DNA from 4 places in the Streptomyces sp. NPDC048295 genome. Region 4 is predicted to be linked to each of the others. Evidence: riboswitches for the same ligand, from Rfam matches in the RefSeq annotation. Region 4 holds a riboswitch; each other region holds the start of a gene.

What was found. A riboswitch is a leader RNA that binds a small molecule or an ion and turns the genes downstream of it on or off. The one in region 4 is predicted to bind cyclic di-AMP.
Region 1: linked by a shared signal. The riboswitch ahead of AB0D53_RS31145 (C40 family peptidase) and the one ahead of AB0D53_RS22655 (transglycosylase family protein) in region 4 are both predicted to bind cyclic di-AMP.
Region 2: linked by a shared signal. The riboswitch ahead of AB0D53_RS08480 (M23 family metallopeptidase) and the one ahead of AB0D53_RS22655 (transglycosylase family protein) in region 4 are both predicted to bind cyclic di-AMP.
Region 3: linked by a shared signal. The riboswitch ahead of AB0D53_RS31850 (M23 family metallopeptidase) and the one ahead of AB0D53_RS22655 (transglycosylase family protein) in region 4 are both predicted to bind cyclic di-AMP.

Annotation. Positions count from the first base shown of each region.
Region 1 is NZ_JBEZLL010000026.1:4,606-10,366, reverse strand. It holds gene AB0D53_RS31155 (ATP-dependent Clp protease proteolytic subunit) at 212-847, shown strand; gene AB0D53_RS31150 (hypothetical protein) at 856-1,164, shown strand; cyclic di-AMP (ydaO/yuaA leader) riboswitch at 1,557-1,743, shown strand; gene AB0D53_RS31145 (C40 family peptidase) at 1,747-2,220, shown strand; gene AB0D53_RS31140 (ATP-binding protein) at 2,360-2,791, opposite strand; gene AB0D53_RS31135 (helix-turn-helix transcriptional regulator) at 2,996-3,856, shown strand; gene AB0D53_RS31130 (DUF397 domain-containing protein) at 3,884-4,090, shown strand; gene AB0D53_RS31125 (8-amino-7-oxononanoate synthase) at 4,083-5,225, opposite strand; gene bioB (biotin synthase BioB) at 5,368-5,761, shown strand, end outside.
Region 2 is NZ_JBEZLL010000004.1:408,487-414,247, reverse strand. It holds gene trmB (tRNA (guanosine(46)-N7)-methyltransferase TrmB) at 1-361, shown strand, start outside; gene AB0D53_RS08490 (PrsW family intramembrane metalloprotease) at 448-1,953, shown strand; gene AB0D53_RS08485 (aldo/keto reductase) at 1,963-2,907, opposite strand; gene AB0D53_RS08480 (M23 family metallopeptidase) at 3,122-4,231, opposite strand; cyclic di-AMP (ydaO/yuaA leader) riboswitch at 4,243-4,395, opposite strand; gene AB0D53_RS08475 (PP2C family protein-serine/threonine phosphatase) at 4,668-5,761, opposite strand, start outside.
Region 3 is NZ_JBEZLL010000027.1:25,146-30,906, reverse strand. It holds gene AB0D53_RS31860 (pitrilysin family protein) at 1-543, shown strand, start outside; gene AB0D53_RS31855 (pitrilysin family protein) at 570-1,952, shown strand; cyclic di-AMP (ydaO/yuaA leader) riboswitch at 2,232-2,398, shown strand; gene AB0D53_RS31850 (M23 family metallopeptidase) at 2,412-3,203, shown strand; gene AB0D53_RS31845 (GntR family transcriptional regulator) at 3,429-4,142, shown strand; gene AB0D53_RS31840 (HPr family phosphocarrier protein) at 4,329-4,610, opposite strand; gene AB0D53_RS31835 (GNAT family N-acetyltransferase) at 4,784-5,761, shown strand, end outside.
Region 4 is NZ_JBEZLL010000015.1:88,792-94,552, reverse strand. It holds gene AB0D53_RS22670 (nucleoside triphosphate pyrophosphohydrolase) at 1-347, shown strand, start outside; gene AB0D53_RS22665 (cytochrome P450) at 398-1,711, shown strand; gene AB0D53_RS22660 (transglycosylase family protein) at 1,817-2,758, shown strand; cyclic di-AMP (ydaO/yuaA leader) riboswitch at 3,059-3,230, shown strand; gene AB0D53_RS22655 (transglycosylase family protein) at 3,234-3,992, shown strand; gene eno (phosphopyruvate hydratase) at 4,279-5,559, shown strand; gene AB0D53_RS22645 (septum formation initiator family protein) at 5,658-5,761, shown strand, end outside.

The sequences.
Region 1 (5,761 bases), on a different contig from region 4:
GAGCTGCGAAAGGTCCGGCTCCACGACGCCTGCCACCCGTGCCTCACGTCTCTTGCCGTCAACGGCGTGCCGGACGCCTTCCTCGCCGCATGGGCCGGGCAAGCCAACACCAAGCTTCTGTACGTCCTGTACATTTCTCACGGAAGTCGGCACGACCCCGTGAAGGGACCACGCAGAGCCGCACGGTCCCCGGAGGAGAGGCATCGCCATGCTGTTCCGTCCCACCGCCCGTCATGTACTGCCCGAGTTCACCGAGCGCACGACCAACGGGACCCGCACCCTCGACCCGTACTCCAAGCTGCTGTCCGAACGGATCGTCTTCCTCGGCACCCCGGTCGACGACGCGGCGGCAGGTGATCTGATCGCACAGTTGATGTACCTGGAGCACGACGCCCCGGACCGCCCCGTTTCGCTCTACATCAACTCCCCCGGCGGCTCGTTCGGGGCCATGTCGGCGATCTACGACACGATGCAGTACCTCACGTGCGAGGTGGAGACCTACTGCCTCGGCCAGGCCGGTTCCTGCGCCTCCGCGCTGCTCGCCGCGGGCGCTCCCGGCCGACGGCACGCACTGCCCGGTGCGAGGGTCGTCGTGCGGCAGCCCGAGCTCGCCGAACCGATGCGGGGCCAGCCGTCCGACCTGGAGATCGAGGCCCAGGAGCTGGAACGGGTCCGCGCGATGCTCACGACGCTGTTGACCCGTCACACGGGCCGCGACGCCGCACAGATCACCGAGGACATCGAGCGCGACCTCATCCTCGACGCGGCGGGCGCCAAGGCGTACGGGCTGGTGGACCACGTCCTGGAGAGCCGGAAGTCCTCATCCCCTCCGCACGGCACGAGGTGAATCCGCCGATGCGGCCACCGGAGTTCCCACCGCTTCCCGCACTGACGCGCGCCGAGGGGGAGTTCATCGACCGCTACCTCGAAGTCCTCGACCAGGTCGGGCGGATCAACCCGGCCCGCGGCAGCGACACCTACGGCGCCCTTCGCGCCGCTCAGGCTCTGGTATCGCACGCGGGCGCGCTACGGGACGCGCTCGCGTCGATGCACGAGCGCGGGGAGGCGCAGATCCACGCCACGACGCTCGCCCGGGCGCTGCGGGTACTGGACGGGGAGCGTCGGGCCGGGCGCGTCACCGTACCCCCCGCACCGCCGAGTTGACCGGTTTCCGCGCTCCGCGTGCTCGCCGGGGCCGGGCCAACTCCCCCTGCCCCGGCGTCCGGCACCCGGTGGCCGTCACCCAACTCCCGTACCCGACACGCCCGACGGTCCAATCGAAATTCCTCGCTCGTTCGGCGTAGGAAGCCCCCCTCACGGGGGACTGCTCAACTTGCGTTTTCCGAGTGGCCCGTGATCGGAATCCAGCCTTCCGCCCCTGGTACGACACCGGTCGGATTCACCGCCGGAGCCTCGAAAAGCACCATGCCCACCCGAACGGATCAGTCGTGAGGAGCCTCACATATCCCTGTTTCGGCTCGGAAATCCGGCAGTCCGTGAGTCAAGATCCCTGGGACGACAAGCCCCCGCCACCGCGGCGGGGCGGTCCGGGCGGACGCCGAGTCCTGCCGCCGCCCGGATGACTGGTCGACAGAAGTGGATCGGCAGGAGTGGAGGACCCGAGCACAACGGGTCGGCCTGAACACCGGTCGACCCTCGGGGTGAAGCCGCCGCAAGCGGCCGGGCAACTTCGCCAGCCCGAACCCGACAGGTCATCCTTCACAGGCGGCTGACGAAGGGTTGCGCATGACTGCGCAGGTTCATGTCCCGTCTTTGCTCGTCCGGGCCGGAACGGCCTCGGTTCTGACTCTCGCCGCTGTCGGCACCACCATGTTCGCCCCGGGCGCCGCGACGGACGCCCAGGCGGCGACCCTGTCGATGAAGGCGCTCAACATCGCGGCCTCGAAGAAGGGATCGCCGTACAGGTGGGGGGCCACCGGCCCCAACCGCTTCGACTGCTCGGGGCTGACGTTCTACTCGTTCAAGAAGGTGGGCAAGAAGCTCCCCCGCACGGCCCAGCAGCAGTACAACAGGACCCGCCACATCTCGGCCTCGCACAGGCAACGCGGCGACCTGGTCTTCTTCCACTACGGCCGCAGCGTCTACCACGTGGGCATCTACGCCGGGAAGGGAAAGATCTGGCATTCGCCGAGGACCGGCTCGGTGGTCCGGCTGGAGAAGATCTGGACCAGGAGCGTCTACTACGGCCGGGTCCGCTGAGACGGGTCCTGCCCGGCGGACCGGGGCCGCGTCCCCGGCCGTGCTCCGCCGGGCAGGGCCGGGGCGCCGCGGGTCCGGGGGCGGGGCCGGAGTGGAAGCCGGGCGCCCGCGGGGACGGACGGTCACCGCGACACGTCGGTCAGCTCTGCACCGGGACGCTCCAGGGAAGCGCGATCCACACCGTCTTGCCGCCGTCGGCGGTGGGACTGACGGTGAGCCGTCCCCCGCACTCCTTGGCCAGGGTCCTGATGATCACCATGCCGCGCCCGTTGTCCTGCTGAACGGCGGCGGGCAGCCGCCTGGGCCAGCGGGGATGACTGTCCGTCACTCCCAGATAGAGCTGCTCCTCCCGCTCCAGCCGGAGGTCCACGGTGAAGGTGGGCGACTGCCCGAAGGTGTGCTGGACGGCGTTGGTCGCGAGCTCCGAGACGATGAGCCGGACGCTGTCGGTGAAATCGGTGTCGGCGACCGGACCCCATTCGCCGAGCACCCGGTCCACGTACCTGCGGGCCGCCGAGACCGAGACCGGCTCGCTCGGCAGAGTGACGCTTGCTTCCTGATGGTCTGCCATGGCGAGCCGTCCCTTTCCCACCCGGACGGACCCGCGATCGGTCCGGGTTGCGCTTCGCACCAGATTGCCATTGATGCTGCCCCCTGTAACGGCGATCCACCAAGATATGCATATATCTGTCGCTCAATGCGGTGAACCCTGCCACACAAGACCGTATGCGGGCGGCACACTGTCCGCTCGGCAGAAGAGGGAGGGAGGCCGCGGATGCAGCACGGCCCTGCGGTTCGACGCCGCAAGCTCGGGGAGGAGCTCCGGGGTCTGCGCCACGCGTCGGGACTGACCAGTCGGGACGCGGCGCGGATACTCGGCTGGCACCAGTCGAAGGTGAGCCGGATCGAGACCGGAGCGAGCGGGGTGCGGCCGGCCGACGTGACCCGGCTGCTGGACACGTACGGCGTGGACGACGCCCGGTTGCGTGACCTGTTGGCCACGCTGGCGGGCTCGGCGGGCGGTGGCGGCACCGGGTGGTGGCACGCCTATCGCGGCCTGATCCCGCCCCAGTACCGCGACTTCATCAGCCTGGAGTCCCAGGCACGGACCGCGCGCACGCTGGAGACCTCGGTGGTGCCGGGGCTGCTGCAGACCGCCGACTACGCGCGTGCGGTGACCCGGGCATCGCTGGACGGGCTGCCCGCGGGCCAGTTGGACTCGCTGGTGGAGGTACGGCTGGCCCGGCAGGGCGTACTGCGGACCGATCCGCCGCTGCGGCTGAGTGCGGTGCTCGACGAGGCGGTGCTGCGGCGCGAGGTCGGCGGGTGCCGGGTGATGCGGGAGCAGCTGCGCCATTTGACCCGGGTGGCTCAACTGCCCCATGTGCAACTTCAGTTGCTGCCGTTCTCGATGGGCGGCTACGCCGGCCTCACCGGGCCTTTCGTTATCTTCTCATTTCCGAACACTTCTGATCTGGATGTGGTCGTTCTCGACCATTTGACGAGTAGCCTCTATCTGGAGCGGAAAGAAGACCTTGAGGCGTACAGCTCGGCCTTCCGCACGATGCAGGCACACGCGCTGTCGCCGGAGCACTCGTTGGACCTCATCGCCGCGATCGACCGCGGCGGTCGGTGAACCCCGGAGCGCCCGAGGGAGGCCCTCATGTCGGATCGCCTCGCACAGCACGACTTACGGTGGCGGCGCAGCAGCCGCAGCACGGGCATGAACAACTGTGTGGAGGCCGCACCGTTCGGTGACGGGCGGCTGGCGGTGCGGGACTCCAAGGATGTGTCCAGGCCCCCGCTGTGGTTCTCCGCGGCGGCCTGGACCTCGTTCGTCGGCGGTCTCCACCGGGTTCCGGTCAGCTGACGGGAGCGGTCCGCCGAACGACCGACACGGCGGTGGCGATCTGCTCCTCGGTCAGGTCGGCCCGCGCCGTCAGCCTCAGCCGGGACACCCCGTCGGGCACCGACGGGGGCCGGAAGCACCCGACCGCGATTCCGGCAGTGCGGCAGTCGGCCGCCCAGCGCACCGCGGCGTCGGCCGAGGGGGCACGCACCGAGACCACGGCCGCGTCGGGCCGCACGGCGGTCAGACCGGCCGCGGTCAGCCGCTCGTACAGCGCGGCGGCGACCGCGCGGGCCCGGCCGGCCCGTTCCGGTTCACGACGCAGCAGCCGCAGGCTCGCCAGTGCGGCGCCCGCCGCGGCCGGCGCCAGTCCGGTGTCGAAGATGAATGTACGGGCCGTGTTGACGAGGTGTTCGATGACCCGGGCGGGGCCCAGGACCGCTCCGCCCTGGCTGCCCAGGGACTTGGAGAGGGTGAGCGTGGTCACGGTTCCGTCTCCGCCCGCGAGGCCGGCGGCGGCGAGTGCGCCCCGGCCGCCCTCCCCCAGCACGCCCAGGCCGTGTGCGTCGTCGACGAGCAGCGCGGCGCCCTCCGTACGGCAGACCTCGGCCAGCCGGGACAGCGGTGCGGCGTCGCCGTCGACCGAGAAGACCGAGTCGGTGACGGCCAGCGCCCGCCCCTCGTGCGACCGCAGGGCCTTGCGTACAGCGTCGGGATCGGCGTGCGGGACGACGGCGGTCGCGGCGCGCGAGAGCCGGCAACCGTCCACGATCGAGGCGTGGTTGCCCGCATCGGAGACGATCAGCGAGCCATGGCCGGTCAGCGCGGTGACCGCCGCGAGGTTGGCCGCGTAGCCGGACGACAGCACCAGCGCCGCCTCGAAACCACAGAATTCGGCCAGCTCGTTCTCGAGTTCGGCATGCAGCGTGGTGGAACCGGTGACGAGTCGCGATCCGGTCGCGCCCGCGCCCCAGTCGCGCGCGGCCCCGGCCGCGGCGGCGGTGATGTCGGGGTGCCGGGTCAGCCCCAGGTAGTCGTTGCTCGCGAGGTCCAGCAGTACGGGAGCGGCGGGCCGGGGGCGCAGAGTACGGACGAGTCCGGCGTCGGCGCGGCGGCGCGCCTCCTCGTCGATCCAGTCGAACGGGTCCAAGGACATGAGCGGTCCCTTTTGTAGGCAGCTCACAGACCCTAACCGTGGGCGCAGCCGGGCATGGTGTGGCAATACACACACCCTTGCCGGGCTCTGTTGTCCGGTTCCTCCTTGGCTGCGGGCCGTGCCGTAGGCCAGGATCTTCGCCATGGACCTCCTGAACACGCTGGTGGACAAGGGGCTGCGGCGCGAGCTGCCGACCCGCGAAGAAGCCCTCGCCGTACTGGCGACCTCCGACGACGATCTGCTCGAAGTGGTGGCCGCGGCCGGAAAGGTGCGCCGTCAGTGGTTCGGGCGGCGCGTGAAACTGAACTATCTGGTCAACCTCAAGTCCGGTCTCTGCCCGGAGGACTGCTCGTACTGCTCGCAGCGGCTCGGCTCCAAGGCCGAGATCCTCAAGTACACCTGGCTGAAACCCGACGAGGCCTCGAAGGCCGCCGCCGCCGGGGTGGCGGGCGGGGCCAAGCGGGTCTGTCTGGTGGCGAGCGGCCGCGGTCCGACGGACCGTGATGTCGACCGGGTGTCGGAGACCATCGAGGCGA
Region 2 (5,761 bases), on a different contig from region 4:
CGGCGACGCGATCATCCTGCTGCGCGAGATGCTGAAGCCCGACTCGCTGGACGGACTGCGGGTGTACTTCCCCGACCCGTGGCCCAAGAAGCGCCACCACAAGCGGCGGCTGATCCAGCCGGAGTTCCTCGATCTGGTGGCACAACGGCTGAAGCCGGGCGCGGTGATCCACTGCGCGACCGACTGGGAGCCGTACGCCGAGCAGATGCTGGAGGTGCTGACCGCGCACCCCCTCTTCGAGAACACCGTGGCGGCCGGCGGCTACGCGCCCCGTCCCGCGTTCCGGCCGCTGACCCGGTTCGAGGGACAGGGCCTGGACAAGGGCCATGTCGTGCACGACCTGCTCTTCGCCCGCAGCTGAGACGCGGGCGCGGCCCGGGTGACCGTGGCCGGGGCGCGGGCGCCCCATGGTCAGGTGTCAGTGCCGCTGGTTAGGGTCATCGCGTGGTGTCCGACGGGTCTGTCCAGCAGCGGCAGTCACAGCCGGCCGTCCCGCTTCTCGAGGAGCAGCGGGTCGGCGAGATCCTGGCTGCCGTGCCGGAGCGCCGGCACTGGCGCTACCGGCCGCGCCGCGTCGGCATGGTGTGGCGCAGCCGGACGTTCCGCATCTCGGCCGTGTTCACGGTGCTCGCGCTCTGCGGTCTGGCGATCCTGGCCCTGGTCCGTGACCAGACGGGCACCCACGGCTTCCTCGTGGGCCTCGGTCTCGCCGTGCTGCCCGTGCCGCTGCTGATGACGGCGTTCCGCTGGCTGGACCGGGTCGATCCGGGGCCCTGGCGGAATGTGCTGTTCGCCTTCGCCTGGGGTGCGTTCGCCGCCGCCCTGGTCGCGATCCTCGCGAATTCCTTCGCCACCCGCTGGATAGCGACGGCCACCGCCGACCCGTCGAACGCCGACACCCTCGGTGCCACGGTCATAGCGCCGGTCGTCGAGGAGAGCGCCAAGGCCGCCGCGGTCCTGCTGATCTTCCTGTTCCGAAGACGGGAGTTCACCGGGATCGTCGACGGCGTCGTGATCGCCGGGATCACCGCGAGCGGCTTCGCCTTCACCGAGAACATCCTCTACCTCGGCAACGCCTTCGGGGAGGATCAGCAGATCGGCACCTCGGGCGTCGTGTCGGTGACGGCCGCGACGTTCTTCGTACGGGCGGTGATGTCACCGTTCGCGCACCCGCTCTTCACGGTGCTGACCGGCATAGGCTTCGGGCTCGCCGCGGCCGCTCCACGGCGCCGGCGCATCCGCCGGATCCTGCTGCCGCTGCTCGGACTCGTCCTGGCCATGGGCATGCATGCGCTGTGGAACGGTTCGGCGGTCTTCAGCCCCTACGGCTTCTACGCCGTGTACGGGGTGTTCATGGTCCCGGTCTTCGGCCTGGTGACCTGGCTGGCGATCTGGTCGCGCGTGCGGGAGCTGCGTACGCTCTCGGCCGAGCTGCCCGCCTACGCGGCGGCCGGCTGGCTGACCCCGGCGGAGCCGCTCGCCCTCTCCTCGATGCGGGCCCGCGGCCTGGCCCGCGACGCGGCCCGCCGACGGTACGCGGTCGAGGCCCGGGAAACCTGGCAGAGCCCGTACGGCCCCGCCCCCGCGCCCTCCGCCCGGGCCAGGGCCGCGGCGAAGGCCAACGGGAAGGCGGCGGCGCGGGCCGTCGCCGAGTACGAGTCGTTCGCGACCTCGCTGGCCTCGCTGCGTCTGCAGGCCCGCCGCGGTACGGCCGGCCCGGACTTCGGCGACCGGGAGCTGGAACTGCTGCACCACCTCTGGCAGCGCAGGGAAGTAGCGGCCCCCGCCCTGGCCTACGCGGCCCAGGCAACGGGCCGCCTGCGCCCCGCGTATCCGCCGCCCCCGTGGCCGGCCCCGGGACCGCACCCGCAGTACGGCGGCTACGGCTACGGCCCCGGCCCCGGCCCCGGCTACAACCCGTACCTGCTGCCGCGGCAGCAGCCACCGCAGTAGGCCCTGCCGTCAGGCGGACGCCTCGGTGAGCTCGGCCAGCTGCTGCTCGGTCAGCGAGAGGTCCGCGACGGCCACCAGCGCGGGCAGCTGCTCGACCGTACGGGCCGAGGCGATCGGGGCGACCACGGTCGGCCGGGAGGCGAGCCAGGCCAGGGCGACGGTCGCGATCTGCGCGTCGTGCTCCTGGGCGACCTTGTCCAGGGCGGCCAGGACCTTCTGTCCCCGCTCCGATTCCCGGTACTCGCTGACGCGCTCGGCCCGCGCGCTCTCCACCGTCACGCCCGGACGGTACTTGCCGGTGAGGAAGCCGGAGGCCAGGGCGAAGTACGGCACGGCGGCGAGCCCGGCGCGGGCGGCCGTGTCCTGGAGTTCGCCCTCGTACGTGTCGCGGGAGACCAGGTTGTAGTGCGGCTGCAGCGCGACGTAGCGGGCCAGCCCCTCGCGCTCCGAGAAGTCCAGGGAGGCCCGGAGCCGCTCGGGGCTGATGTTGGAGGCGGCGATCTCCCGGACCTTGCCCTCCTTCACCAGCTGGTCGAGGGCGGTGACGATGTCCTCGACCGGGACGGTCTCGTCGTCGAAGTGCGTGTAGTACAGGTCGATGTGGTCCGTGCCGAGCCGGCGCAGCGAGGCCTCGGCCGCGGCCCTGATGTTCGCGGCGGAGAGCCCCTTGTACGAGGGGTGGGCGCCGACCTTGGTGGCGATGACGATGTCGCGGCGGTTGGAGCGTGCCGCGAGCCACTTGCCGATGACGGTCTCCGACTCGCCGCCCTCGTTGCCCGGGACCCAGGCGGTGTAGGCGTCGGCGGTGTCGATGAAGTTGCCCCCGGCCGCGGTGTAGGCGTCCAGCACCGCGAACGACTGTGCCTCGTCGGCGGTCCAGCCGAAGACGTTGCCGCCGAGGGCGAGCGGGAATACCTGGAGGCCGGAGGCGCCCAGCCTGCGAAGAGAAGTCATGAGTGGATCAACGAAATCCGGTCCGCCCGCTATTCCGGATTCCGGCATTGCGGTGAGTCCTCAGGGCCCGCCATGACCGGATTGCGGCGCATCCGCCGTCGCGTGCACCCGCTCCTCCGTGCACCCGCTCTCCGTGCCCTCTCAGCAGACCGGCAGCCCTGACGTCGGGGGGTGAGCGTCAGGGCTGCCGGGGTTCATCGGGGCGGGCGTCGCCTCAGGGGTTGAGGCCCTTGCCGCGGAGCCAGGCCATCGGGTCGACGCCCGTGCCGCCGGCGGTGTGGACCTCCAGGTGGAGGTGCGGGCCGGTCACGTTGCCGGTCGCGCCGACCCGGCCGATCGTCTCGCCGGTGGTGACCTTCTGGCCGACGCTGACGCCGATCGAGGACTGGTGGCAGAACCACAGTTCCGTGCCGTCGTCGAGCTCCAGCACCGTGCGGTAGCCGTACGAACCGGACCAGCCCGCCGACTTGACCGTGCCGCCGTGGATGGCCTTGATCGGGGTGCCGGTCGGAGCCGCGAAGTCGAGACCGGTGTGGTAGCCGGAGGACCACATCGAACCGGCCTGGCCGAAGGTCGAGGTGATCGTGTACGAGGAGGTCGGGATGGCGTAGCTGGCGGCGAGCTTGGCGAGCCGCAGGGCCTCGGCCTTCTTCTTGGCCTCCTCCTCCGCCTTCTTCTTCTCGGCGGCGGCCTTGGCCTCGGCCTCGTCCTGCTGCTTCTTGGCCTCGGCGGCGGCCTTCTCCGCGGCTTCCTTCTCCTGGGCCGCCTTGGCCTCGGCGTCGGCGGCGTCCTGCTGCTGCTCGGCCTGCTGGAGGATGCGGGCGCGGAGCGCCTCGCCCGCGTCCGTCGTGCCCTGCTCGACCTCGGCGGTGGTGATGCCGGCGGTGGTGAGCGGGGCCTCGGCTGCCGCGACCTCCGCCTTGTCCGCCCCGGACCCGTCGGAGAACAGGGAGCCCACACCGGGAAGCGACTTGGCGTCGGGAAGGTTGTCCGTGATGGCGTCGGGCACGGAGATGGAGACCGGGGGCTTGCCCTGCGCGGTGGCCATGCCACCCGCGCCGACCGCCGCTATGACACCGACACCCAGCACCGTGGAGCTGCGGGCGAGCCCGTTGCGCTGCTTGGCGACGCGGTGCCTGCCGCGCACCGGGCGAACCGATTCCTCGGTGGGGTTCCACTCGTCCCAACCGCGTTCCGGCTCAACGCTGTTGCCGTCGGTGCGGAGGTCGCCGCCGAACTCTCCGGTGAACTCGGCACCGTAGCCGGTGCCGTAGTCGGGATCGAACCGGGACGGGGCCTCGGGGGCAGGCTTGTTGGACGCCACGGGGGCGCACTCCTTTCCTTCCTTCTCGCCTACCGGGTTAGCTGACGGGTTCGGAGCAGGAAGGTCTCCTACGGGCCCCTCCGTCTCTCACGAGACACAGGTGTCCGATTCACCCCATGTAGGTGGTTCCCCGGTTCCCTTGCGGAATTCGGCGCTCGCGCACGGTGCCGCCACTGACGACGGCTGGGACGACCGCGCTGCGTTATCGAACGTTAATAGACACCGGGGCCGTATTCCAAGCTGTTCCCACTGATCGTTCACGTCTTTGGCCTGGACTTTACGGGACACAAGCGGGTGCAATCGGACGAGTTGACCGCCCTTCAGTCACTACCCTGTTTCTGACGTTGCGTCAAACGTTATGCGGAGCGACTCCTTTCGATTACGCACGGTGGCATCGCGCGCTCCGCCCCTCGCGCCGTCTCCACGCGCCGTCCCCTCACCTCGCCCCCGACGCCTTCTCCGCGCCGACGATCCGCACGGTCCTGCGCCGGTCCGGCTGCCCCTGCGCGGGACGTACGACCGCGAGCAAGGCCATGTCGTCGGTCGTCTCGCCACCCGTGTGCAGGCGTACGTCATCGGTCAGCGCGGACAGCAGCTCCTCGGGCCCCGGGAAGATCCGCCCGCGCAGCCGGGCCGCCGGGTCGTAGAACACCCCCTCGGCGTTCCGTGCCTCGGAGAGCCCGTCCGTGTAGAGGAGCAGGGTCGTCCCGGCCGGCAGATCCCACTCGTCCGTCCGCTCCGGCCACACCCCCAGGGACATACCGAGCGGCAGCGCCGGCACGGAGGGCCTCAGCACCTCCAGCGCACCGTCCGGGTGCAGCAGGATCGGCTCGGGGTGACCGTGGTTGACGATCCGCACCCGGGACAGTCCGGACGGGATCTCGGCCAGCACGGCGGTGATGAAGCCTTCGAGCACGTCGAGCCCGCCCCGCCGCGCCTCCTCCCGGGCCAGCGCCCGCTCCAGCCGCCCCGCCACCCCCGCCAGCGAGGCCTCCTGCTCGGCCGCCTCGCGGAACGCCCCGATGACCACCGCCACCGTCTCCACCGTTTCGAGCCCCTTCCCCCGCACGTCCCCGACCACCAGCCGCACCCCCCACGGGGTGTCCGACACGGCGAACAGGTCACCGCCGACGAACTCGTCCGCCTGCGCCGCCTCGTACCGGGCCGCGACCTGCAGTCCGCCGATCCGGTCGGCCGGCTGCGGCAGCACCGCGCGCATGGCCGTCTCCGCGATGTACCGCGCCGAGGCCAGCTGCTCGTTGCTGCGCCGCACGACCCCGTTGATCACCACCGCGAGGACCGAGACCGTGGCCAGGGTGAGCAGCTCGATCAGCGGCACGGCCTCCGGCAACGTACTGCTGGACAGGCGCAGCGCGATGACGGCCAGCATCGAGGCGACAGCGGTGCGGATGGTGCTGGCCAGCGAGAAGAACGGGGCGGCGATCAGCGGAGCGGCCACGAACAACGGAATGGCGGTGAAGGGCTCCGGGGTGAGGGCGTCGAACACCAGCCCGCCGAGAATCATCAGGG
Region 3 (5,761 bases), on a different contig from region 4:
CGCGAGTGCGACGCGGCGGACCTCGCGCTGACCGTGCTCGGCGGCGGCGAGTCGTCGCGGCTGCACAACCGCCTGGTCCGCCGTGACCGTACGGCCGTGGCGGCCGGGTTCGGGCTGCTGCGGCTGGCCGGTGCGCCCTCGCTGGGCTGGCTGGACGTCAAGACGTCCGGCGGCGTCGAGGTGCCGCAGATCGAGGCCGCGGTCGACGAGGAGCTCGCCCGGTTCGCCGCCGAGGGTCCCACGCCCGAGGAAATGGAGCGCGCGCAGGCCCAGTTGGAGCGCGAATGGCTGGACCGGCTCGGTACGGTCGCCGGCCGCGCCGACGAACTGTGCCGGTTCGCCGTGCTGTTCGGCGACCCGCAGCTGGCCCTGACCGCCGTGCAGCGGGTGCTCGACGTCACTGCGGAGGAGGTCCAGGCGGCCGCCAAGGCCCAGCTGCACCCCGACAACCGGGCGGTGCTGGTCTACGAGCCGGTCGAATCGGCCGAGCCCGCAGACACCGACGCCGACGACACCGACGCGCACGAAGGAGCGGGCAAGTGACCGACGCTGCCGCGACTGGAGTTTCGATGCAGTACCACCCGCAGCCGGCCCCCGGCGTGGCCCGGCCCTGGGCCTTCCCCGCGCCGGAGCGGGGTGCCCTGCCCAACGGCCTCACGGTGCTGCGCTGCCACCGCCCCGGCCAGCAGGTCGTGGCGGTCGAGATCTTCCTCGACGCCCCGCTGGACGCCGAGCCCGAGGGCCTCGACGGTGTGGCCACGATCATGTCGCGGGCGCTGTCCGAGGGCACCGACAAGCACACCGCCGAGGAGTTCGCCGCCGAGCTGGAGCGCTGCGGCGCCACCCTCGACGCGCACGCCGACCACCCCGGCGTCCGGGTCTCCCTGGAGGTCCCGGCCTCCCGGCTGGCCAAGGCGCTCGCGCTGGTCGCCGAGGCGCTGCGGGCGCCGGCCTTCGCCGACAGCGAGATCGAGCGGCTGGTGCGCAACCGGCTCGACGAGATCCCGCACGAGCAGGCCAACCCGGCCCGCCGCGCCGCCAAGCAGCTCTCCAAGGAACTCTTCCCGGCCTCGGCGCGGATGTCGCGCCCGCGTCAGGGCACCGAGGAGACGGTGGAGCGGATCGACTCGGCGGCCGTGCGCGCCTTCTTCGACGCCCACGTCCGGCCGTCCGCGGCGACCGCCGTGGTCGTCGGCGACCTCACCGGGATCGACCTGGACGCCCTGCTCGCCGACACCCTCGGCGACTGGTCGGGAGAGGCCGCCGAGCCGCGTCCCGCCCCGCCGATCACCGCCGACGACACCGGCCGGGTGGTGATCGTCGACCGTCCGGGCGCGGTGCAGACGCAGCTGCTCATCGGCCGGATCGGCGCCGACCGGCACGACAGCGTGTGGCCGGCCCAGGTGCTCGGCACGTACTGCCTGGGCGGCACGCTCACCTCCCGCCTCGACCGGGTGCTGCGCGAGGAGAAGGGTTACACCTACGGCGTACGGGCCTTCGCCCAGGTGCTGCGGTCCTCGGCCCCGGACTCCGCATCGGGCGCGACCGGCGCCGCGATGATGGCCATCAGCGGCTCGGTCGACACGGAGTCCACCGAGCCCGCGCTCAAGGACCTGTGGACGGTTCTGCGGACGCTGGCGGCCGAGGGCCTGACCGACGAGGAGCGCGAGACGGCGGTGCAGAACCTCGTGGGGGTCGCGCCGCTGAAGTTCGAGACGGCGGCCTCCGTCGCGGGCACCCTCGCCGACCAGGTCGAGCAGCACCTCCCCGACGACTACCAGGCGCACCTGTACGCCCGGCTCGCGGAGACCGGCACGGTCGAGGCGACCGCGGCCGTCGTCAACGCCTTCCCGGGTGACCGGCTGGTGACGATCCTGGTCGGCGACGCGGCACGGATCGAGGAGCCCGTCCGGGCCCTGGGCATCGGAGAGGTGTCGGTGGTCACCGGCTGACGACCGGCACCGTCCGACGGGCATTGCCCGATCGGAGCGATCCGACACACCGCCCCGCACCGAGGTAACGAGCGTATCGCCTCACATCTGGACAAAAGGGAAGGTCTCAGCGAGCAGGATCTCGCTGAGACCTTCCCTTTTGTCCGTTCTGGTACGGAGGTTGCCTGTCTGCCCTGTGGGATGCGCTACAAAACGGCCTGTCCGTTTGGTGAATGAAAGTGGCCCCGCTTAGCGTCGGCTCGGCTGTCCGTCACTCGTATGCCGCATCCGCGACGTACCGGGCAGTCATCGCCGAGTCCCCGTCAGGCGCGAGCCCGGGGAGCCGGGGACCCACGCAGTCCCTGGGGTGAATCGGATGCCTGAGCCCGGATGGGGCCGGGGCGTCCGTAGGAGACCTTCCTGCTCCGAACCCGTCAGCTAACCCGGTAGGCGAGAAGGAAGGAAAGGATCAGCCACTTCATGGCGTTCACCCGTGCCACCGGGAAGCACCGTGCCCCGAGCCGACTGACGCGCACGAGCGCGAAGGCGGTCGGTGTCGCGGCTCTGGCCACCACCGGCGTCGTCGGCGGCCTGGCCGCTCCCGCCCTTGCCGCGGACTCCGTGAGCGACACCGGCCTCGGCCAGGTCATCGCCATCGACAAGACCCTCGCCGACCGGATCGACGCCCAGGCCGACGCGCAGCAGCACCAGGCCGACGCGGCGGCGAAGGCGAAGGCGGAGGCCCGGCGGAAGGCCGAGGCCGAGAAGAAGGCCGAAGCGAAGGCCAAGGCGGACGCCGAGCGTGCCGCCGAGGCCCGTGCCGAGAAGGCGCGCGCCGCCCGGTCCGCCGAGCGCGCCCGGCTCGGCGCCTTCCAGCTCCCGGTCGCCGGTTCGTACGTCACCACCGGTTACAAGTCCAGCGGCTCGCTCTGGTCCTCCGGCAGCCACTCCGGCATCGACTTCCACGCCGCCTCCGGCAGCTCCGTGGTCGCCGTCGGCGCCGGTACGGTCGTCGAGGCCGGCTGGGGCGGCGCGTACGGCAACAACATCGTGCTCCGGATGACGGACGGCACGTACACCCAGTACGGCCACCTCTCCTCGATCGGCGTCTCCGTCGGCCAGAGCGTCGGTGCGGGCCAGCGGATCGGCCTCTCCGGCTCGACCGGCAACTCCACCGGGCCGCACCTCCACTTCGAGGCCCGGACGACACCGTCGTACGGCTCCGACATGGACCCGGTCGCGTATCTGCGCGCCCACGGCGTCAACGTCTGACCGACGCACCGTCGCAGCACCCCGTCGAAGGCCCCGGCAGCATGCCGGGGCCTTCGACGTACCCGCCGGGCGGCCATGGGCGACGGCCGTCCGGCGGACCGCCCCGTGACCAAAAGATATTCATGAATTTCCGCCCGGCATCGGAAATGCGGCCGCATTGCAATAGAGTCACGGAACAGGCGTCGGCCGGCCGCGATTCGCGGGGATTGAGGCGGAGGTTCGGACATGCGCATTCCAGCGCATTCGGTATGCACGGCAATCCGCGACGACATCGTCTCCGGTGTCTTCGAATGCGGCAGCCGTCTCACGGAGGAGTTGCTGGCCCGCCGTTACGGGGTCTCCCGTGTCCCGGTGCGGGAGGCGCTGCGCACCCTGGAGTCCGAGGGCTTCGTGGTCACCCGCCGGCACGCCGGCGCCTGCGTCGCAGAGCCCACCGAACTGGAGGCGGCCGACCTCCTGGAGGTCAGGACGCTGCTGGAGCCGCTGGGCGCCGCTCGCGCCGCGCAACGCCGCACCGAGGCCCACCTCAAGGTGCTGCGCGGCCTCGTGCGGCTCGGCCAGGACCGGGCCAGGCGGGGCGAGAGCGAGGACCTGCGCCCACTGGGCGACTGGTTCCACGAGACGCTGGCGCAGGCCTCCGGCAGCCCCGGCCTGATCGCGCTGCTCACCCAGCTGCGGCACAAGACCGCGTGGATGTACGCGGTCGACCGGCCCGCCCGCCCGGTGGATTCCTGGGCCGAGCACGGGGCCATCGTGGACGCGGTGGCACGCGGCGACGCGGAGCGGGCCAGGGCGCTGGCCGCCCATCACGCGGAGCGGGCCGCGGCCGCGCACCGCCTGCGTCGCACCGACCGGCCGGGCCGGCCGCCCGCCGCTCCCCGCGCGGGCCGGGTGAGGGCCTCGCAACATCCCGTAAACACCGCGGGAATCCGGAATTAATAATCGCCCCGTATACAAAGAGGTGCGATTTCGAGGGGTTGTATTCCGCCCTGCCTCGCATCGGCATGCGGTAATTTGGCTTGTTCGCGCGCCGGAATTCCGCACGCCGTCCGGGAGTCCTGTTCCGGGAAAAGAAAGAGCCGCGGCTCCGGTTCAGGGTGCCGCGGCGCTCTCGGGAAAAATGTTTTAGACGGTCTCCGGGAGCTCCTCGAGCCCCTCGGCGACCAGCTTCGCCAGACGGTCCAGGGCGGCCTCGGAGTCGTCGGCCTCGGAGGCGAGCACGATCTCCTCGCCACCCTGGGCGCCGAGGCCGAGGACCGCGAGCATGGAGGCGGCGTTCACCGGGTTGCCGTCGGCCTTGGAGATCGTCACGGGGACGCCGGAGGCCGTGGCGGCACGGACGAAGATGGAAGCGGGACGGGCGTGCAGGCCCTCGGCCCAACCGACGTTGACGCGGCGCTCAGCCATGGTTCTGCCCTTCACGAATCAAAAGTTGTCTAGACCAGTCTCTCACGCGGTGCGCAGTGCTCCGGCCGACCCCCGGGAACGCCCGTGATGCCCGGGGTGCCGCCGATCGGCCCTCCCAGACTGCCCCGGCCCCGATCCGTACGCGACCGCTGGCCGAGCCGTAGTCTTTGCCCATGCAGCCCGCGCAGGAGCAGAGTCCGCATCACGTTTATCCCGACCACTGGGAAGCGGACGTGGTGCTCCGCGACGGAGGTACCGCGCGCATCCGGCCCATCACCGCGGACGACGCCGAACGGCTGGTCAGCTTCTACGAACAGGTCTCCGACGAGTCGAAGTACTACCGGTTCTTCGCCCCGTACCCCCGGCTGTCCGACCGGGACGTGCACCGCTTCACCCACCACGACTACGTCGACCGGGTGGGGCTCGCGGTCACGGTCGGCGGCGAGTTCATCGCGACCGTCCGCTACGACCGGATCGACGAGCGCGGCAGGCCCGCCTCGGCACCCGCCGACGAGGCCGAGGTGGCCTTCCTCGTCCAGGACGCGCACCAGGGCCGCGGCGTGGCCTCGGCGCTCCTCGAACACATCGCGGCCGTCGCCCGCGAGCGCGGGATCCGCCGTTTCGCCGCCGAGGTGCTGCCCGCCAACACCAAGATGATCAAGGTGTTCCGGGACGCCGGATACACCCAGCAGCGCAGCTTCGAGGACGGCTCCGTCCACCTCACCCTGGACCTCGAACCGACCGCCGAGTCCCTCGCCGTCCAGCGCGGCCGTGAGCAGCGGGCGGAAGCGCGGTCCGTGCAACGCCTGCTGGCCCCCGGCTCCGTCGCTGTCATCGGGGCCGGCCGGACCCCCGGAGGCGTCGGCCGCACGGTCCTGCGCAACCTCCTCGGCGCCGGCTTCACCGGCCGTACGTACGCCGTGAACCGCGCCTTCGCCGCCGACCTGGCCACGGTCGACGGCGTGCCCGCCCACCGCTCGATCGGCGAGATCGGCGAACCGGTCGACCTCGCGGTCGTCGCCGTCCCCGCCGACCGGGTACCGGAAGCCGTCGAGGACTGCGGCGAACACGGCGTCCAGGGCCTGGTCGTCCTCTCCGCCGGATACGCCGAATGGGGCGCCGAGGGCCGGGACCGGCAGCGCGAACTGGTC
Region 4 (5,761 bases):
AGAAGCTGATCCACCGCCATCCGCACGTCTTCGGCGACGAGACCGCCGAGACCCCGGAGGACGTCCACGCGCACTGGCTGCGCACCAAGGCCATCGAGAAGCAGCGCGACTCGGTCACCGACGGAGTCCCGCTCGGCCAGCCCGGCCTGGCGCTGGCGGCGAAGCTGGCCGGCCGGGTCCGTACCGCGGGGCTCGACGTGCCGCTCCCCACCGGCGACGGCATCGGCTACGAGCTCCTCGCCCTCGCCGTACGCGCCGAGCAGGACGGCATCGACCCCGAAGCGGCGCTGCGGGCCGCGGGCCGCGCCTACCGGGACGCCATCAGGGCGGCGGAGGGCGACGCCTAGCGCCCGAGGGCGCCGGAGGGCGTCCGGGGGCAGCGGATAACGTCGGGGGGGTGAACCACAGCCCCGCCGACCGTCCCGCCGATCAGCCCGCCGCCTGCCCCGCCGGCGGACCCGAACTCTTCACCTGGGAGTTCGCCACCGACCCGTACCCGGCGTACGCCTGGCTGCGCGAGCACAGTCCCGTGCAACGGACCGTGCTGCCCAGCGGTGTCGAGGCCTGGCTGGTGACCCGGTACGCGGACGCGCGGCAGGCGCTCGCCGACTCCCGGCTCTCCAAGAACCCGGCGCACCACGCCGAGCCTGCGCACGCCAAGGGGAAGACCGGCATCCCGGGGGAGCGCAAGGCGGAGCTGATGACGCATCTGCTGAACATCGACCCGCCGGACCACACCCGGCTGCGCCGCCTCGTCTCCAAGGCGTTCACCCCGCGCCGGGTCGCCGAGTTCGCGCCCCGCGTGCAGGAACTGACGGACCGGCTCATCGACCGCTTCGTCGCGGAGGGGAAGGCGGACCTCATCCACGACTTCGCCTTCCCGCTCCCCATCTACGCGATCTGTGATCTGCTCGGTGTCCCGCCCGAGGACCAGGACGACTTCCGGGACTGGGCGGGCATGATGATCCGCCACGGCGGTGGCCCGCGCGGCGGGGTGGCCCGGTCGGTGAAGAAGATGCGCGGCTACCTCGCCGAACTCATCCACCGCAAGCGGGAGAACCCCGGGGACGACCTGATCTCCGGGCTGATCCGGGCCAGCGACCACGGCGAGCACCTCACCGAGAACGAGGCCGCGGCCATGGCCTTCATCCTGCTCTTCGCCGGATTCGAGACCACGGTCAACCTCATCGGCAACGGGGTCCACGCCCTGCTGCGCAACCCCGGGCAGCGCCGACGGCTCCAGCTCTCCCTGGACGCGGGGGAGAGCGGGCTGCTGGAGACCGGGATCGAGGAGCTGCTGCGGTACGACGGTCCGGTGGAGCTGGCCACCTGGCGGTTCGCCACCGAGCCGCTGACGCTCGGCGGGCAGGACATCGCGGCCGGGGACCCCGTGCTCGTGGTGCTCGCCGCGGCCGACCGCGACCCGGAACGCTTCGAGGATCCCGACACGCTCGACCTCGCACGGCGTGACAATCAGCACCTCGGATACGGGCACGGCATCCACTACTGCCTGGGCGCGCCGCTCGCCCGGCTGGAGGGACGGACCGCGCTCGCCACGCTCCTGACCCGCCTTCCGGACCTGCGGCTTGCAGTGGAACCTACCGATTTGCGGTGGCGTGGCGGGCTCATCATGCGTGGACTTCGCACGCTCCCGGTGGAGTTCACGCCGGGGCCCACGCGCGCCGAAAGTGACACACCGTCAACTCTGTGACTTTGGCGTGATCTGCGCTGCATCGACTTGTGACGCGCGTTCGAGTCCCGCTAGGTTCACCGTTCGACTCACCAGTCACACGTCAGTCACACGGAAGGCAACCCCATGGGCTCCGCGAACGGCAGACACCGTCGCCCCCGTCAGGCACCCGCCATCGTCGTCGCCGCGGGCGTGACCGGATCGGCCATCGCCATCCCGCTGCTCGGCGCGGCCGGCGCGCACGCGGCCGACGCGACGACCTGGGACCGGGTGGCCGAGTGCGAGAGCGGCGGCGCGTGGAGCGCCGACTACGGGAACGGCTTGTACGGCGGCCTGCAGTTCTCGCCGCAGACCTGGAAGGCGTACGGCGGTGAGGCGTACGCGGAGCGCGCCGACCTCGCCAGCCGGGCGCAGCAGATAGAGGTGGCCGAGAAGGTCCTGAAGGACCGGGGGCCGAAGGCCTGGCCCAGCTGTGCGGTCATCTCCGGCCTCGCGGTGGACGGGGTGCTGCCGGGGGTCGACCCGGGCTCCGTTCCCGCCGAGGACCCGGCCGCGAGCACCGAGCCGGCTGACGGCGCGTCGGCGGACCCGTCCGACGACGCCACGCCGTCCGGGAGTGCCTCGGAGGACTCGAAGGGCTCGAAGGGCTCGAAGGGGTCCGGCAAGCCGTCGGGGAAGACCTCGCCGTCCCCGAAGCCCTCCGGCTCGACCACCCCGTCCCCCGACGAGTCCCGTGACGAGTCCGGCGCGCCCGGCTCGTCCAGTGGCACGGGCGGCAAGCACCGCGGCGCGCCGGCCGCCGAGGGGAGCCGCGGCACGGACGGCGGCGACCGTGAGTCGGGCCGGCACGCCTCCCGCGGCGGCGGTGACGCGCGCGACACGGCCGAACCGACGGCTGACGGCGCGTACACCGTTCGGCCCGGCGACAACCTCTGGTCGATTGCTGACGCACAGAAGGTTCCCGGTGGCTGGCCCGCGCTCTACGAGGCCAACAAGGGCGCCGTCGGCTCCGACCCGGACCTCATCCTCCCTGGCCAGAGCCTCGATCTCGATGTGAAGGACCAGTGAAGGCAGTCTGATAATCGACTAAAAACACCTCGAAAATCGGGGCAGTTCAGGGACCTATGTCCACTTATGCGTAAGTGAGACATGGGTCTCTTTGGGTCAACTGGCGTGTCGCGCCCAGGGACCCCTTCCGCATCGCGTCCCACCTGCGGAAACGACGGTTCTTCAGATGCAAGTACGGGCAGATTGTCCGATGTGTCCATCTTTGAATGTGAGGGTTGCGTATGTTTACGGTCGGAACCGCTCGCACCGCGGGCCCCGTCGACCGTCACGCCGAATCCTGCCGTCGGTCGAAGGGAACAGACGCGTAAAGCGCCGTAGGCAGGAGCGGGGGACCCAGGTAAGCGCCGGGCCCGATCGTCGAAAGACGCATCAGGACCGGCTTGGGGTGAAGTCGCGTGCTAGGACGTGCGACCGGGCAACTCACTTGGCCCGAACCCGACAGCTCACCTCGTAGGCGTCGGTGAGGAGAAGTTCCATGCTGCTTTCCAGCAAGGGCAAGCACCGCCGCCCGTCCAAGGCCGTCCGTATCGCCACGCTCGCCGGTGTCGCCGGTGCCGCTGTCGCCGTGCCCCTGATGGGTGCGACCGGCGCCTCCGCCGCCTCCGTCGCCACCTGGGACGCCGTCGCCCAGTGCGAGTCCGGTGGCAACTGGTCCATCAACACCGGCAACGGCTACTACGGCGGTCTGCAGTTCTCGCAGTCCAGCTGGGCCGCCGCCGGCGGTACGCAGTACGCCCCCCGCGCCGACCTGGCCACCAAGGCCCAGCAGATCGCCACCGCCGAGCGGCTCCTCGACATGCAGGGCCCGGGTGCCTGGGGCTGTGCCGGCGCCGGCAACCTGACCAACGACGGTGTCGACCCGGGTGTCAACACCGGCTCCTCCTCCAACTCCACCGCGAGCTCCGGCGCCTCCGAGCAGCAGAGCGCCCCGGCCGCCCCGAAGCAGCAGGCCCAGCCGAAGCAGAGCGAGCGCACCGAGGCCCCCGCCGCCTCCCGCTCGGAGCGCTCCGCCGCCCCGCAGGCCGAGTCGAAGAAGACCGTCACCACCCCGACCGGCGAGAAGGTCAAGAAGGGCGACGGCGAGTACAAGGTCGTCTCCGGCGACTCGCTGAGCAAGATCGCCGCCGACCACAAGGTCGAGGGCGGCTGGCAGAAGCTGTTCGAGCTGAACAAGGACATCGTCAAGAACGCCGACCTGATCTACCCGGGTCAGCAGCTGCACCTGACGAAGTAGTCGCGGCTCGCTCCTCCCCGAGCACCCCGGCCCGGCGCGCGTTCCCCCGTACGCGCCGGGCCGGGGTTCTGCCGTCCGCGCTCGGGGGAGCGCCGGACCGTTCAACTGTTGTAGTTACCGGCCAGTAAATTTCTGACTGTTTGTCCGACAATGTGTGCCCTCGGGTCCTTTTTCGTCCCAGGGGTCGGGCGGTCGTCGGGCTGAGCGGGCCGGGCCGGTTAGGCTCTTGGCGCAAGGCCAAAGCGACCCTGCACAAACAGCGTCATATCCCAGAAGGAGATGCCTCGTGCCGTCCATCGACGTCGTCGTAGCCCGGGAAATCCTCGACTCCCGCGGAAACCCCACGGTCGAGGTCGAGGTCGGCCTCGACGACGGCAGCACGGGCCGTGCTGCCGTTCCGTCCGGCGCCTCCACAGGGGCGTTCGAGGCCATCGAGCTCCGTGACGGTGACCCCAACCGCTACCAGGGCAAGGGCGTCGAGAAGGCCGTCCTCGCCGTGATCGAGCAGATCGGCCCGGAGCTCGTCGGCTACGACGCCACCGAGCAGCGCCTGATCGACCAGGCGATGTTCGACCTGGACGCCACCGAGAACAAGGGCTCGCTCGGCGCCAACGCCATCCTCGGCGTCTCGCTGGCCGTCGCCCACGCCGCCTCCGAGGCCTCGGACCTGCCGCTGTTCCGCTACCTCGGTGGCCCGAACGCGCACCTGCTGCCCGTTCCGATGATGAACATCCTCAACGGCGGTTCGCACGCCGACTCCAACGTGGACATCCAGGAGTTCATGATCGCGCCGATCGGCGCCGAGTCCTTCTCCGAGGCGCTGCGCTGGGGTGCCGAGGTCTACCACACCCTGAAGAAGGTCCTGAAGACCAAGGGCCTGTCGACCGGTCTCGGCGACGAGGGCGGCTTCGCGCCGAACCTGGAGTCGAACCGCGCCGCCCTCGACCTCATCATCGAGGCCATCAAGGAGGCCGGCTACGCCCCGGGCAAGGACATCGCGCTCGCGCTCGACGTCGCCGCGTCCGAGTTCTACAAGGACGGCAAGTACGAGTTCGAGGGCAAGGCCCGCTCGGCCGCCGAGATGACCGAGTACTACGAGGAGCTCGTCTCCGCGTACCCGCTGGTCTCCATCGAGGACCCGCTGTACGAGGACGACTGGGCCGGCTGGAAGGTCATCACCGACAAGCTCGGTGCCAAGGTGCAGATCGTCGGCGACGACCTCTTCGTCACCAACCCGGAGCGCCTGGCCCGCGGCATCGAGGAGGGCTCCGCCAACGCCCTGCTCGTCAAGGTCAACCAGATCGGTTCGCTGACCGAGACCCTGGACGCCGTCGAGCTGGCCCAGCGCAACGGCTTCAAGTGCATGATGTCCCACCGCTCCGGCGAGACCGAGGACGTCACCATCGCCGACCTCGCGGTCGCCGTGAACTGCGGCCAGATCAAGACCGGCGCCCCGGCCCGCTCGGACCGCGTCGCCAAGTACAACCAGCTGCTGCGCATCGAGGAGATCCTCGACGACGCCGCGGTGTACGCGGGCCGTTCCGCCTTCCCGCGCTTCAAGGGCTGACAAGCCCGGCGGGGGCAACTGCCCCGGCCTCCGTCCGTCCCCGCACTCGGTCCCGTACCGTGTGCGGGGACGGACGTGCGTAATGGGGAGGCGGAGACATGGCCGCGAAGGACCGGGACCGGTTCTCCACCGCGACCCGGCTGCGGCTGCTCGGTGAGCAGACCGCGGCCCGCGTGTACCGGTCCCAGAACCGCCGCCAGGA